Regions from separate parts of the Bradyrhizobium sp. 76 genome, predicted to be linked through region 2. Evidence: predicted binding sites of a transcription regulator. Region 2 holds the regulator's gene; each other region holds the start of a gene.
The links. The regulator LexA, encoded in region 2, represses DNA repair genes until DNA is damaged. The targets are predictions, from matches to a motif close to TGTTCNNNNTGTGTTCNG.

Region 1: the regulator LexA is predicted to act here: its motif matches at 2,052-2,069, upstream of recA (recombinase RecA).
Region 3: the regulator LexA is predicted to act here: its motif matches at 1,286-1,303, upstream of IVB48_RS10265 (DUF3072 domain-containing protein).
Region 4: the regulator LexA is predicted to act here: its motif matches at 1,692-1,709, upstream of IVB48_RS08235 (DNA repair protein).

The regions. Positions count from the first base shown of each region.
Region 1 is NZ_JADPIS010000059.1:312,980-316,174, forward strand. Features, by position in the region: gene IVB48_RS13885 (hypothetical protein) at 1-790, opposite strand, end outside; gene recA (recombinase RecA) at 889-1,977, opposite strand; gene IVB48_RS13895 (hypothetical protein) at 2,230-2,397, shown strand; gene IVB48_RS13900 (DUF2798 domain-containing protein) at 3,094-3,195, opposite strand, start outside.
Region 2 is NZ_JADPIS010000015.1:610,154-613,348, forward strand. Features, by position in the region: gene IVB48_RS03820 (ComEC/Rec2 family competence protein) at 1-750, shown strand, start outside; gene IVB48_RS03825 (hypothetical protein) at 882-1,316, opposite strand; gene lexA (transcriptional repressor LexA) at 1,780-2,481, opposite strand; gene glp (gephyrin-like molybdotransferase Glp) at 2,658-3,195, opposite strand, start outside.
Region 3 is NZ_JADPIS010000035.1:526,915-530,109, forward strand. Features, by position in the region: gene IVB48_RS10245 (hypothetical protein) at 74-331, shown strand; gene IVB48_RS10250 (hypothetical protein) at 427-675, shown strand; gene IVB48_RS10255 (hypothetical protein) at 775-984, opposite strand; gene IVB48_RS10260 (hypothetical protein) at 1,003-1,224, opposite strand; gene IVB48_RS10265 (DUF3072 domain-containing protein) at 1,340-1,552, shown strand; gene IVB48_RS10270 (DUF6496 domain-containing protein) at 1,638-1,955, shown strand; gene IVB48_RS10275 (hypothetical protein) at 1,962-2,324, opposite strand; gene IVB48_RS10280 (Do family serine endopeptidase) at 2,598-3,195, opposite strand, start outside.
Region 4 is NZ_JADPIS010000035.1:76,056-79,250, reverse strand. Features, by position in the region: gene IVB48_RS08245 (UdgX family uracil-DNA binding protein) at 1-376, opposite strand, end outside; gene IVB48_RS08240 (putative DNA modification/repair radical SAM protein) at 376-1,611, opposite strand; gene IVB48_RS08235 (DNA repair protein) at 1,775-2,563, shown strand; gene IVB48_RS08230 (DNA polymerase Y family protein) at 2,460-3,195, shown strand, end outside.

The DNA.
Region 1 (3,195 bases), on a different contig from region 2:
GGCGGATATTCCGCAGTTCATCGTCGAGTCCGGCAATCGCGGGTCTCGGACCTAGCGCAAGTCCGTGCAGCAACCACCCCAGCTCAAACTCGCTAAAAACACGCGTACGGCGAAGACTACGCAGATGGAACAATGCATTCGTCCGTTCGTAACCCCGTGCAATGAGTTCGAGGAATCGCATTTCCGTCGCGCCGAGCCCCGTTGACGGAAGCTCCGCCAGCAAGTCGATCAAGGCCGGCTTCAGCATCGGCAGGGCACTCAGATCGTTGTCAACGAGGCCGACACAGGCCTCGGGCGTCGGCGCGGCGTAGGCCAGCCAAGCCTTCCTTGCCGTTGCGAGTTCATCCGAGGTGATGTCGACAGCCGGAATGTAGGACAGCGACTTACTAATGTTCGCCGCCTCCTGTGAGATGAGATCGAAGGCAATCAGTCGGAGCTTTGACTTGGCCACGGTCTCTGGGTGGGAGCGGAGATATTCGAGCAGCCAGATCAGCTGGAGCTGATCATTTGGGGTCCGATCGAACCACAATTCGACCAGGTCGTAGGATTGGCAGAACTCGACCAGCGAAAGATGTCTGCGGTCTTCGGCAGCCGACGGCCGGCGTCCAACGAAGTCCGACCAGTGCGTCCCCGGACCCGCTCCCCCCGAGCGGGCGGGGACATAGACTGCAAGTTCGTCAAGAGGCGGAGGCCCATCGACAAAGCGGAACGTGAAGGGGATGACGATTTCGGCAAGGCCCGAGCGCATGAGGTCGAAGCCGGACGAACTCGTCAGAAACGCACGCTTCATCGCCTAAATACTCCAGGCAAAACGAAACGGGCACTGACGACGTCGGCAACTCAACGTCCTCAGCGCCCGCTCCTCGCGAAAAACTTTACTGTTGAAGCTTACTCGTCCGCCGGCTCCTCGCCGTCGGCGTCACGCTCGGGGCTCCCGGCGAGAATCTGCTCGGCGATCAGGCCGGAGTTCTGGCGGATCGAGGTTTCGATCTTGGCGGTGATGTCGGGGTTGGCCTTCAGGAATGCTTTCGAATTCTCGCGGCCCTGGCCAAGACGCTGGCTGTCATAGGAGAACCAGGCGCCGGACTTTTCGACGATGCCGGCCTTGACGCCGAGATCGAGGATCTCGCCCATCTTGGAGACGCCCTCGCCGTACATGATGTCGAACTCGACCTGCTTGAAGGGCGGGGCCAGCTTGTTCTTCACGACCTTGACGCGGGTGGTGTTGCCGACAACCTCGTCGCGCTCCTTGATCGCGCCGATGCGGCGGATGTCGAGACGGATGGAGGCGTAGAATTTCAGCGCGTTGCCGCCGGTGGTGGTCTCCGGCGAGCCGTACATCACACCGATCTTCATGCGGATCTGGTTGATGAAGATCACCATGGTATTGGACTTGTTGATGGACGCCGTCAGCTTGCGCAGCGCCTGGCTCATCAGACGGGCCTGCAGGCCCGGCAGCGCGTCGCCCATCTCGCCCTCGAGCTCGGCTTTCGGCACCAGGGCCGCGACCGAATCGATCACCAGCACGTCGACCGCGCCGGAGCGCACCAGCGTGTCGCAGATTTCCAGCGCCTGCTCGCCGGTGTCCGGCTGGGAGATCAGGAGCTCGTCGATGTTGACGCCCAGCTTGCGCGCATAGACCGGGTCGAGCGCGTGCTCGGCGTCGATGAAGGCGCAGATGCCGCCCTTCTTCTGCCCTTCCGCAACCGTGTGCAGCGCCAGCGTGGTCTTGCCCGAGGATTCCGGCCCGTAGATCTCCACGACGCGCCCCTTCGGCAGGCCGCCGATCCCGAGCGCGATATCGAGCCCCAACGAGCCCGACGAGATCGCCTCGACATCCATCGAACGGTCGTTCTTGCCCAGCTTCATCACCGAGCCCTTGCCGAACTGCCGCTCGATCTGGGAGAGCGCGGCGGCGAGAGCTTTACTCTTGTCCATGGAGGATCCTTCGACGATACGCAGGGCAGTGGTGGACATCGGGTCGTGCTCCTTATGACGAGGATTCGCGTGAGGGACAAACGATTGGCGAGGCGGCGCGGCGATAAAAGCAATGTGCCCTATTTGTTCTAGGTTCGCAATATGTTCTTTTGGGAATTTGCACGCTCTGGCTGACGCGCATCAAAAACGGATGACCCGCACGCCGCCAGAATTCGGTAATCCTGCGGCACCGAACCTTTCGCGGTCTGCGGCCTTCTCTTGGATGAGACTGCAACTCTGGGACTTCCAATCATGACGGAAAATACGCATCACGATACGAGCCGGCGCACTCCACTGCTGGAGGCGGCGCGAGAGGAGCTGAGCAAGTTCGAGCGCAAGGAAAACGAGTTCGGCAAGAAGGATCGCGAAGAGCGTGCCGCCGAACTCCATCTGCCGCTGGACGCGATCGAGGTTCACTAAGGCCGCGGGGACGAGGGCTTAGGAGCTGACAGGCCGGCTGGCTGGGCAGGCGGCGGCGGTGTTCGCCAGCGGCAACGCGCCAGCGACGAGGCCGGAGCGGCGCCATTGATCTCAAAAAGATCGGCACGGGAATCGGGATTCGGATGGTCGTGGAGGCGCGTCCGAGTCGATATGGTATCCAATTACTACCAGCAAGCCATTGATTTAGTGGCGGAATTTTCCGGCGGGCTACTGTGCATGGGGTTGTTTTCGTGTTTTTGAAAGGCGCGCATGGGCCTTTCCACCCCCAGAGCCGTCTCCCGGCACCCAACACCGCCTATAGCAGAACCAGCAACCCGATGCCGATCACCAGCACGACGAAGCCAGCCGCCGTCGCGGCGGCGAATGACCGCTCTACGTTGTCCATGATGCCACCCCGTTGCCGGTGCGCCACGTTTCCCCCATGGCAGCACCGTCGCTGCGAAATCTCGCCTGCGGTTGTGTCCTGAGTTGTGCGAACGGATGTCGAAATTGGGACCGGTGCGGGGCCAGTCTGCGGCCCGCCGCGCTCAGGCTTTCGCTGCCACCGCAGCCTTGTCAGGCTGTCGTAAGCTGAGCCGGCTAGGTTCGCCTGGCTATGGTGTTGCAGCCCAGCACCTCAGCCTCCAATAACCTTTCCCCGCTTGGTTCTTCCAAGCGGGGTTTTTCATTCCGATTTCATTCCGATTTTGATGCCGATTTCCATGCCGGCCGGCCGGTTTGCGAACCGCCCTCCTCCTGCGTCAGCCGCAGCGAGAAGGCGCGGATCGCCGGCGCCGC
Region 2 (3,195 bases):
TGGCTGATGGGGATCGGCATCGAGTGGATGGTCGCGGTCTCGCGCTGGGTCGCGGCCTTACCGGGCGCGGTCGGCCGCATCCCGGCGTTCGGGATCACGCCGCTGATCGCGGCGAGCCTGGGAATCATTGTGCTAGGCTTGTTGCGCACGCCGCTACGCTGGTCCGGCGCCCTGGTCCTGCTGGCAGCGATCCTCTGGGGACTGTCGGCGCGGCAGCCCGACATCCTGATTGCCGGGGATGGCGCCAGCGTCGCGGTGCGGGGCAGGGACGGACATCTGCACCTGATCAGGACGAGCAAGGACAGCTTTCTGCTCAAGGAGTGGCTCGCTGCCGACGCAGATCCGCGCGATGCCGGCAGAGCCTCGCTGGCCGATGGCGTGTCCTGTGACGAATCGGGCTGCGTGACGCCACTGGCCGACGGGAGGTTGGTCGCGCTGGCACTGCGCGTCGACGCTCTCGCGGACGATTGTAGTCGGGCCGCGCTGGTGGTGACGACACGCCCCGCGCCGCCCGATTGCGCGGCGATGGTGGTCGATCGGCAACGGCTCGCCAGCCAGAGTGCGCTGGCGCTAACGCAGCGTGGTGACGGCTTTGTGGTTCAGGCGGTGAGGGCGAGAGGCGCGAGCCGCCCCTCGTTGCCAGCCGGCGCAGGCGAGGGTGATTTCGACGGCAGCCTTGCGCCCAAGGCGATCGCACCCCGCATCAAGGACGCAACGCCGGCGGAGACCGACTTGCAGGCCGACGATTGATCTGACGGTGCGGAGCAATGCAGTGGATTGGTGCATCTGCTCGGATTCACTGGGCGCAAACCGCGCCATCTCGCCGGCCACGGCCGGCGACGGCGATTCAATCTTGACCTCCGACCTCGTAGCCGGCTGCGTCAGCCGATCGGCAGGCGCGTGACGGTCGGCTGCCTGTCGACGATGACCTGCGCCTTGTGCTCGCGCTCCGTCACCGGCTGGGTCACAGGCAGTTGCAGCACGGTCGCGCGCTGGCCTTCGACGAGCTGCGTCACCAGCACATATTTGCCGTCGGGGAATTCGATCGCGTCGTGATGGCGGTCGGGAACGTGCGGATCGATCTTGCCGAACTTGCCCACGCGGGAATTGATGGTGCGCGTCCAGATCCAGCGATTGTCGTAGCGAACGTCGTCGGCGAAGGCGAGCTCCGTTCCCGGCAGCAGGCAGACGGCAACAGACGGATCGGCTGCCGAGGCGAAGCCGCGCGTCGAGGTGCCGCGGAAGCTTGTCGTGACGATCGTCTCGCCGACTTCGGCGGGGCGCGACGCGACGGCATGCAGGCTGTAGTCACACATCGGGTGCTCCTCATGCTGGGATAGCAACCCGCGTCTCTTAATCGAGGCGCAGGCCTCTATCAGAGTTGAAGCATGAAGCTCTGCTTGGTTGTGGGCAAATCTGCGGCTGGTTTCCGCGAGCCGCGATCACATTATCTTTCCCGAATTCAATAGGAACAAAGCGAGTTGCGATGCATTCGGGAGGCGCGTGCGCGAATATCGCCGGCTTGACTGCCACGGTCGAGCTTGATCGCTGGCCGCTGTTTCCTCGAACACTTGCGCCGCGAACCAGTTCCGCTTCGTGGGCGTCGCGAGGAGCCAGCGCCGAAGGAGGGGCCGGATAGTCTGTGCAGAACCAGAAAGACTACCCAGCCGGAGCGGACGATGATCCGCTCCAATCCCTGACCGGCGATGCCGATCGGAAGCGCACGCGGCGCCAAGCACCTCCGGTATGAAGTACTCCCGGTATCAAGGACGCCCGGTATCAGTACTTCCGGTAAAGCCCGATCAGCTTGCCCTGAATCTTCACCCGGTTGGGCGGCAGGATGCGGACCTCATAGGCCGCGTTGGCGGGCTCGAGCGCGATCGAGGCGCCGCGACGGCGGAAGCGCTTCAGCGTCGCTTCCTCGTCGTCGATCAGCGCCACCACGATGTCCCCTGTATCGGCGCTCTCGTTGCGCTGAATCAGCGCCATGTCGCCGTCAAGGATGCCGGCCTCGACCATGGAATCACCGCGCACTTCGAGCGCGTAATGCTCGCCCGAGCCGAGCATGTCAGGCGGTACGCTGATAGTATGGCTGCGGGTCTGCAACGCCTCGATCGGCGTGCCGGCCGCGATGCGACCCATCACCGGCACCGCGACGGGACGTTCGCCCTCGTCCGCGGGCAGGCTGGAGCTCGCGCGCACCTTGCCGAGATTGCCCTCGATGACGCTCGGCGTGAAGCCGCGGCGGCTGCCTGCGGCTGCCTGGAGCTCCGGCAGCTTGATGACTTCAATCGCACGGGCGCGGTTGGGCAGGCGTCGGATAAAGCCACGCTCCTCGAGCGCCGTGATCAGGCGATGGATGCCCGACTTCGAGCGCAGGTCGAGCGCATCCTTCATCTCGTCGAAGGAGGGCGGTACGCCGCTTTCCTTCAGACGTTCACTGATGAACCGCAGAAGCTCGTATTGTTTGCGCGTTAACATCTCGACCAAAGTCCCCCGGTTGATGTCGTCCGATTCCGAGACGCTGAATTCGGCAATATGCCGCTACATGCTCGAAACAAATCATGAACGGACACTATATGTTCGATACATGTTCCGCAACTGCTTAATTTACCGTGAACAGAGCAAAGTTGGCGGAACGCGCATTGCCGGGGCGCTCAGACAGGGAGCCGCAACACTTCGCAAGCCGTGCCGGCTTCGGCCTTCGGCGCGAACGGTGCGCGCACGAGAAGTACCTGCGCTGCAGCGAGATTCGCAAGCAGCGAAGAGTCCTGATGATTGACGGGAAGAACGACGCGTGTGCCATCGTCGCGCTCCTCCAGATGCGCGCGCAGATAGTCCTCGCGCTGGTCGTTGGCGCTGACGTCGCGGCCGAGCACGGCGCGCTCACGGCGATGGTGAATCACTGAACGGCCCGACAGGGCACGAATCAGCGGCACCATGAACAGGAAAGCGCACACGTAGGACGACACGGGATTGCCCGGCAGACCGATCACGCCCATTGCGCCGAGCCGCCCGTGCATCATCGGCTTGCCTGGCCGCATCGCGATCTTCCAGAACGCCATCGCGATGCCTTCGTCCCGCAGTGCCTGCTGGACCAGATCGTGGTCGCCGACCGATGCGCCTCCGGTCGTGATCAGGATGTCGGCGCCGCTCTCACGGGCGCGGCGGATGCCGGCGGTGGTGGCCTCCAGC
Region 3 (3,195 bases), on a different contig from region 2:
GATAATGATTCCTTCATGCGGGTGGAACCAGCGCGTGTCGCAGGCGTTGCTTGCGAGATCGGGATAGAGTTCCATGCGCGCGAAAAAGTCGTCGGACCTGATCTCTCCGAGCGGGCTCGTCAAGCTGATGACGCACGCCATGATGGGCGCAGCCTTAGGGCTCGCTTTCAGCCTCTTGCTCGTGCTGTCCAATCCAGCCGTCGCCAATTTGCTGAATCACGGCGGAAGCCAGGCCGTTGTCGTTTTCGCCCTCACATTGGTGACGACGTTCGCGATCGGGGCGACACTCACCGGCGTCGTATTCATCCTCGCAGAGGACAAGCAATCTTGAAGGATGCGAGATTTACCGGAACTTCTTTGTTCGGAACTCCTGCGACGAATGGCAGTTGGCTGCCTGCGTCAATTCAACTCAGGGAGTTCCCGCACATGAAGACCACCAAGCTCGCTCTTGCCGTGATGTTGGCCACCGGCCTCGCCGCCGCACCGTTCGCCGTGCAGGCCAAGTCGCACAAGGCAAAACACGGATCCTCGATGTCATCGTCGCAAACCACCACAGGCGCCAACACCAAGTCCTCCAAGGGTGCTGATCCCTCCGGTCAGGGCGGCTCCGGTCCCGGCTCCGATCAGGGCGGCACCATGACGAACAACAAGGGCGGCATGAGCAACACCAAGTAGCTTTTTGTTCGTCCAACTCATAGAGGCCCCGCGATCGCGGGGCCTTTTTGCTTATGGTGTTCGAACGAACTTTTTCTCGGGCCGCGTTGCGCGCAGGCTTCAGCTACGATGGCTTCCCAGGATGTCAGGATGGACGCTGGCGGGATCAGCTCTCACCAGATGATCGAGTCGTGCGCGCTTGCGCGCGATCAAGAGCTGGGCCGCGGCGTCGTCGAGCCCCTCCCGTTGCAGCTGCCGGATCGCAGAGCCCAGTTCGAGAATCTCGGCGCGCAGCTTTAGAATCCGGTACGCATCCGGGTCTTCCTCCACCGTGCGCTCCCAAAGCTCTCAGCGGCGCGCGATCACGCGCAGAGGACTACCTGATGTCTTCGCGGAACGAAGGCGCATCCTATCGCGGACATTCGGCAGGACATCGCCGCCACCTGCAGCCTTCCATTCGCCGATCAGCAGATTGATTTTCCGGCGCAGATCCATCTGCGCCAGGGCCTTCTCTGTGCAGTCGCGATCGCGGTCGACGAGCTCACGCACGGACGCCTCGATATCGGCCATTTCCAGCCTCAAGGCGCTGATTTTACGTCGAATTTCATTAATTCTGTTGTCCATGACTTGTTAGAACAAAATAAGAACATATAGTCAAGTCACGATTTCAGAAGGGAGAAGCGACATGCAGGTTCAGGGTAAATACGACGCCAAGACTCTCCTCACCGCCAAGACTTTCCTCACCGAGCAGATGACGCGGGCGCAGGGCCTCCGGCTGAAACGGCTGAGCGAAGAGGCGTATCAGCCCGCGCAATATGCGCGGGATCTGTCCTCCAGCGAGGCAGCACGGCGCATTCAGGTGCTGGAAGCCGAGATCGAGCTGGCGGATTCGTTCTAGACTAAGCCGCGTATCCGGGACGTGCATGCGCGCTTTCGGAACCATGCCTGTCTCGGATTGTTTTCCAGGCCAAGGGAGAACATGCATGGCACGCAAGGCAAAGAAGCGCCGCTACTCGCGCAGCTCCGGCAGCGACGTCGAAGGCGAGATGAAGCGCTACAAGAAGGGTACCGCGAAAAGCGGACCGGGCGGTCGAGGCGGACGCGTGAAGAGCCGCAAGCAGGCAATCGCGATCGGCCTGTCGAAAGCGCGCAAGAAGGGCAAGAAGGTCCCGAAGAAAGCCGCGAAGCGAAAGACGTCCAAGAAGACGTCAAAGAAGACATCTCGGAAAACATCCAAGAAGACTTCGAGAAAGACTTCGAAGAAGACGTCGAAGCGCAAATCCTCCAAACGGTCGCGCTGACCTCCGTCAGATCATGCTGCCCGGCATGAAGCAGCGGATCGAAACGCCGAACGCGGTCTTCACCGGCCACACCATGGTGCGGCCGGCCCGGTTCGGCTCGGTGATCACGGCTTCGTCCGGGACGTCGACCCACTCGCCGTCGAGCCGCACGCGATAATGTCCATTGTGCGAGTCCCAATCGGGATCGGCGACGGCAAACCCATCCGCATCTGAGCAGCACGGACCGAGATGGCTGCGCAGACCGTCGAACCATGGCTTGAGGGGAGAGTCCGCGTAGCGGCCGTCGTCACGCCCGAGAGCGATTCCGCCCCACAGCACGAATGGCGCCACGAGCAGCGCAGTCCTCAGCGAGAGCTTCAATCGATCCATGTCGGCACCGATCAAATACGAATTGCCGACCGGTCCAGCTCAGCGGCGGCAAGTTCGAAGTTCCACGCTTGCAATCGTCCCGGCGGCTTCATTGCCGCCGAGTCCCTACCTGACCCGGAATTGTGATGAGCGAACACGGCTTTTTCGGACGAACCGGGTCATCCTCACTGCCGTTAACGAGAATGTTATCGGCGGACATCCGGAATCCTGAAGGCGAACAGGAAAGGCGGCCCGTGAGCCGCCCTTTTGGAGTTGCGCCGATCGACGTTCGCCTTATGCGAGCGGCACCGCGACGAAACGGGTCGCCTGCGCGCTTCTGACCTGCAGCAGCACGCTGCGCTTGCCGGACGATTTCGCCTGCGCCAGCTCCGAACGGACATCGCCGATATTGGCGACAGCCTTGCCGCCCACATTGAGGATGACGTCGCCGGTCTGGATGCCGCGTTGCGCGGCCGGCCCTTGCGGATCGACTTCAGTGACGACGACGCCCTTCTGGCCGGCGCCCTGCACGTCGCCGGCCGGAGCCAGGCTGAGCCCGAGACGCGGCGGCATGCCGGCATCCGGCTGCGACTTGCCCTCGTCGGCTCTGGCCTGCCGCTCGTTCGGCAACTCGCCGAGCGCCAGTGTCACCGTCTTGCTGTCGCCCTTGTGGACGACGTCGAGCTTCACAGACGTGCCCGGCGCCAGGGTGGCGATGGTGCGGGCGAGATCGCGGGAATCCTTGATCGCGGTGCCATTGACGGCGGTGATGACGTCGCCCGCCTCGATGCCCGCCTTCGCCGCCGGGCTGCCGTCCTGCGGATTGTCGACGATCGCGCCGCGCGCCTCCTTGAGGCCGAGGCTGTCGGCGATATCCGATGTCACCGGCTGC
Region 4 (3,195 bases), on a different contig from region 2:
CGTGCATCTTGTGCTCGTCGCGATAGACCGCCTTTGCCATGGCCGTGACTTGCGCGACATCGAGATCGGTCGCGACCTCGATGAGATCGTGATTGTCCTTCAGCCGAAACAGCAGGCGATAGAGGATCGCGAAACGCTCGGGATCGCGATGCAGGATCGCGGCCTTGGCGAGCTCGACGAATTTTGCAGGCACGTTGAAGGTGCCGTCGCCAGCCGCCGGCAGCGGAGACGACGACGGCGTCGCGAACAGCTCCGCTTCGCCGCCCGGCACGGCCCAGATGACATCGGCCGGTTTCATTTGGTGAAGCACGAGGCTACGCGCGGCTTTGCGCCAGCCATCGAAATCGGTTTCGTTCTCGAGGGTGATGTATTGCATCAGAAGCCAAATCCCAGTTGTGTGGCCTTCGGCTTGAACCGTTCGATCAGCCGTGCCTCGTCGAGGCGGTGCGGCGCGGGACGGTGGTCGCTGAGGACGATGAACGGCAGCGCCTTGTTGCGGGGCACATGCAGCCGCGCGAGGTCGGCGACGCGGATCGTGGTCGTGCGGCGCGCCGCGATGATGCGCTCGACCGCCTTGGTGCCGAAGCCCGGCACGCGCAACAATTCCTCGCGGCTGGCGCGGTTGACGTCGAGCGGGAAACGGTCGCGGTGACGTAGCGCCCAGGCGAGTTTTGGATCGATGTCGAGCGGCAGCATCGCACTGTCGTCGACGATCTCGCCGACATCAAAACCGTAGAACCGCATCAGCCAGTCGGCCTGGTAGAGTCGGTGCTCGCGCAGCAAGGGCGGCGCGCGCAGAGGCAGCGCGCGGCTGGCATCGGGGATCGGGCTGAACGCGGAATAATAGACGCGCCTCAGTCTGTATGAACCGTAGAGATTGGCGCTGGTGTGGAGGATGGTGTGGTCGGAGGCCGCGTCGGCGCCGACGATCATCTGCGTGCTTTGGCCGGCCGGCGCGAAGCGCTGCGGCTTGGCTTTCGTCTTCGCGTTGCGGCTTTCCTCGGCCTCGTCGAGCTTCAGCCGCAGCCGACCCATGGTGCGGCGGATCGCGCGCACGTCTTTCTCGGGCGCGAATTGCTGCAGGCTCGTCTCCTGCGGCATCTCGATGTTGATGGAGAGACGGTCGGCATATTTGCCGGCCTCGGAGATCAATGTATCGTCGGCCTCCGGGATCGTCTTGAGATGGATGTAGCCGCGGAAGTGATGCTCCTCGCGCAGTTTGCGCGCGACGCTCACCACCTGCTCCATGGTGTAGTCGGGGTTGCGGATGATGCCGGAGGAGAGAAACAGTCCTTCGATGTAATTGCGCCGGTAGAAGTCGAGCGTCAGCTTGACGACTTCGTCGATGGTGAAGCGGGCACGCGGCACGTTGGAGGAGGCGCGGTTGACGCAATAGAGGCAGTCGTAATTGCAGGCGTTGGTCAGCAGCACCTTGAGCAGCGAGATGCAGCGGCCGTCCGGCGCGTAGGAATGGCAAATGCCCATGCCGGGCGCGGTCGATCCCATGCCCTTGCCGTCGCTGGAATCCCGTCTCTCGGTGCCGCTGGAGGCGCAGGACGCGTCGTACTTGGCGGCGTCCGCCAGGATTTCCAGCTTGCGTTGCACGTCCATATTGGAATCCCTTTGATTCAGCTGATGAATCCCGAAGAGTGCCAATTCGATTGACTCTCCAGGCGGCGTTAGCTTTATATTAGAACATACCATGAACAATTGAGCCAGCCGTTGGTTCTCTTTTTGAGAGCCACGGCAATCACCCCTTCAAGGAGCGGCGACCATGAGCGGCGCACGCATCAGCGCGCTTGCAGCCTTGCGCGGCCAGATCGAGCGCATCGAGACGGCGGAGGTCGTGCATCATCGCGACCGTGTCGCGCTCGGCCATCGCGAGGCCGACAACGCGCTAAAGGGCGGGCTCGCGCGCGCGGCAATCCACGAGGTATTTTGCGAGGGGCGTCAGGGCGCGGCCGCGACGGGCTTTGTCACCGGACTTGCGGGGCGGATGACGGCGCGAAAACCGCTGCTGTGGGTGCGGCAGGATTTTTCAGAAATTGAAACCGGTGCGCTGTCGATGAGCGGGCTCACCGAGATCGGTCTCGATCCGCGCCGCATGGTGATGGTGCGCGCCGCCGACGTGGAGAGTGCGTTGCGCACGTCGGCCGATGCGCTCGCCTGCGACGCGCTGGGTGCCGTCGTGCTCGAGCTCTGGGGCGAGACGAGGCAGTTCGATCTGGTGGCGAGCCGCAAGCTGACGCTGGCTGCGCAATCTTCCGGTGTCACCGGCCTGTTGCTGCGGATGGCCGCGCAACCTTTACCCTCAACCGCCGAGACCAGATGGATGCTGCGCGCGGCGCATTCGCCGCCGGGCGCGATGTGGAGCGCTTGGGGGGCGCCGCGTTTCGATGCCGAGCTCCTGCGCAATCGTCATGGCCCGTGCGGGCGGTGGATCATGGAATGGAAATGTGATGAGTGCCAGTTCTCTGAATCGTCGGCGTATCCTCAGCCTGTGGCTGCCGCGCCTGCCCATCGATCGGATCCAGCGGTTCTTCGGCAACGTCGGACTGCATGAAAATAATGCGCCCAGCATCGTCGTTGCCAAGGACAGCAACGCGTTGGTGATCCATGCGCTGGACGAGGCGGCCGAGCGCCTCGGTCTGCATATCGGCCAGCCTCTGGCCAATGCCCGGGCGATGTGTCCTGATTTAAAGGTGTTCGACGCCGATGCCGTGGCCGATGCCAAGACGATCGGCGACATCGCCGACTGGTGCGATCGTTTCACGCCGCTGGTGGCACTCGATCCGCCGCACGGGCTGTTCCTCGACATCACCGGCTGCGCGCATCTGTTCGGCGGCGAGGCTGCGCTGTTGCAAACCCTTGTCCGTGCCCTCGATCGCCAGGGCTTTGCCGTCAGCGCGGCGATCGCCGGCACCTCGGTCTGCGCGCGCACGCTGACGCGGCAATCTTCAAGGACCATCGTTGCCGATGGCGGGGAGGCGGCGGCAATCAGCCGGTTTCCGGTGTCAGCGCTTGGCGCGGGTGAGGCCATCAGCACCGGCCTGCGACGCGCCGGCCTGAAGACCATCGGCGATGTCGCCTCGCGCACGCCGAGCGAAATCACGGCGCGGTTCGGTGCGCGGTTCTCCACGCTGCTCGCGCATGCGCTGGGGCAGGGCGATGCGCCGATCAATCCACGAAAGCCGC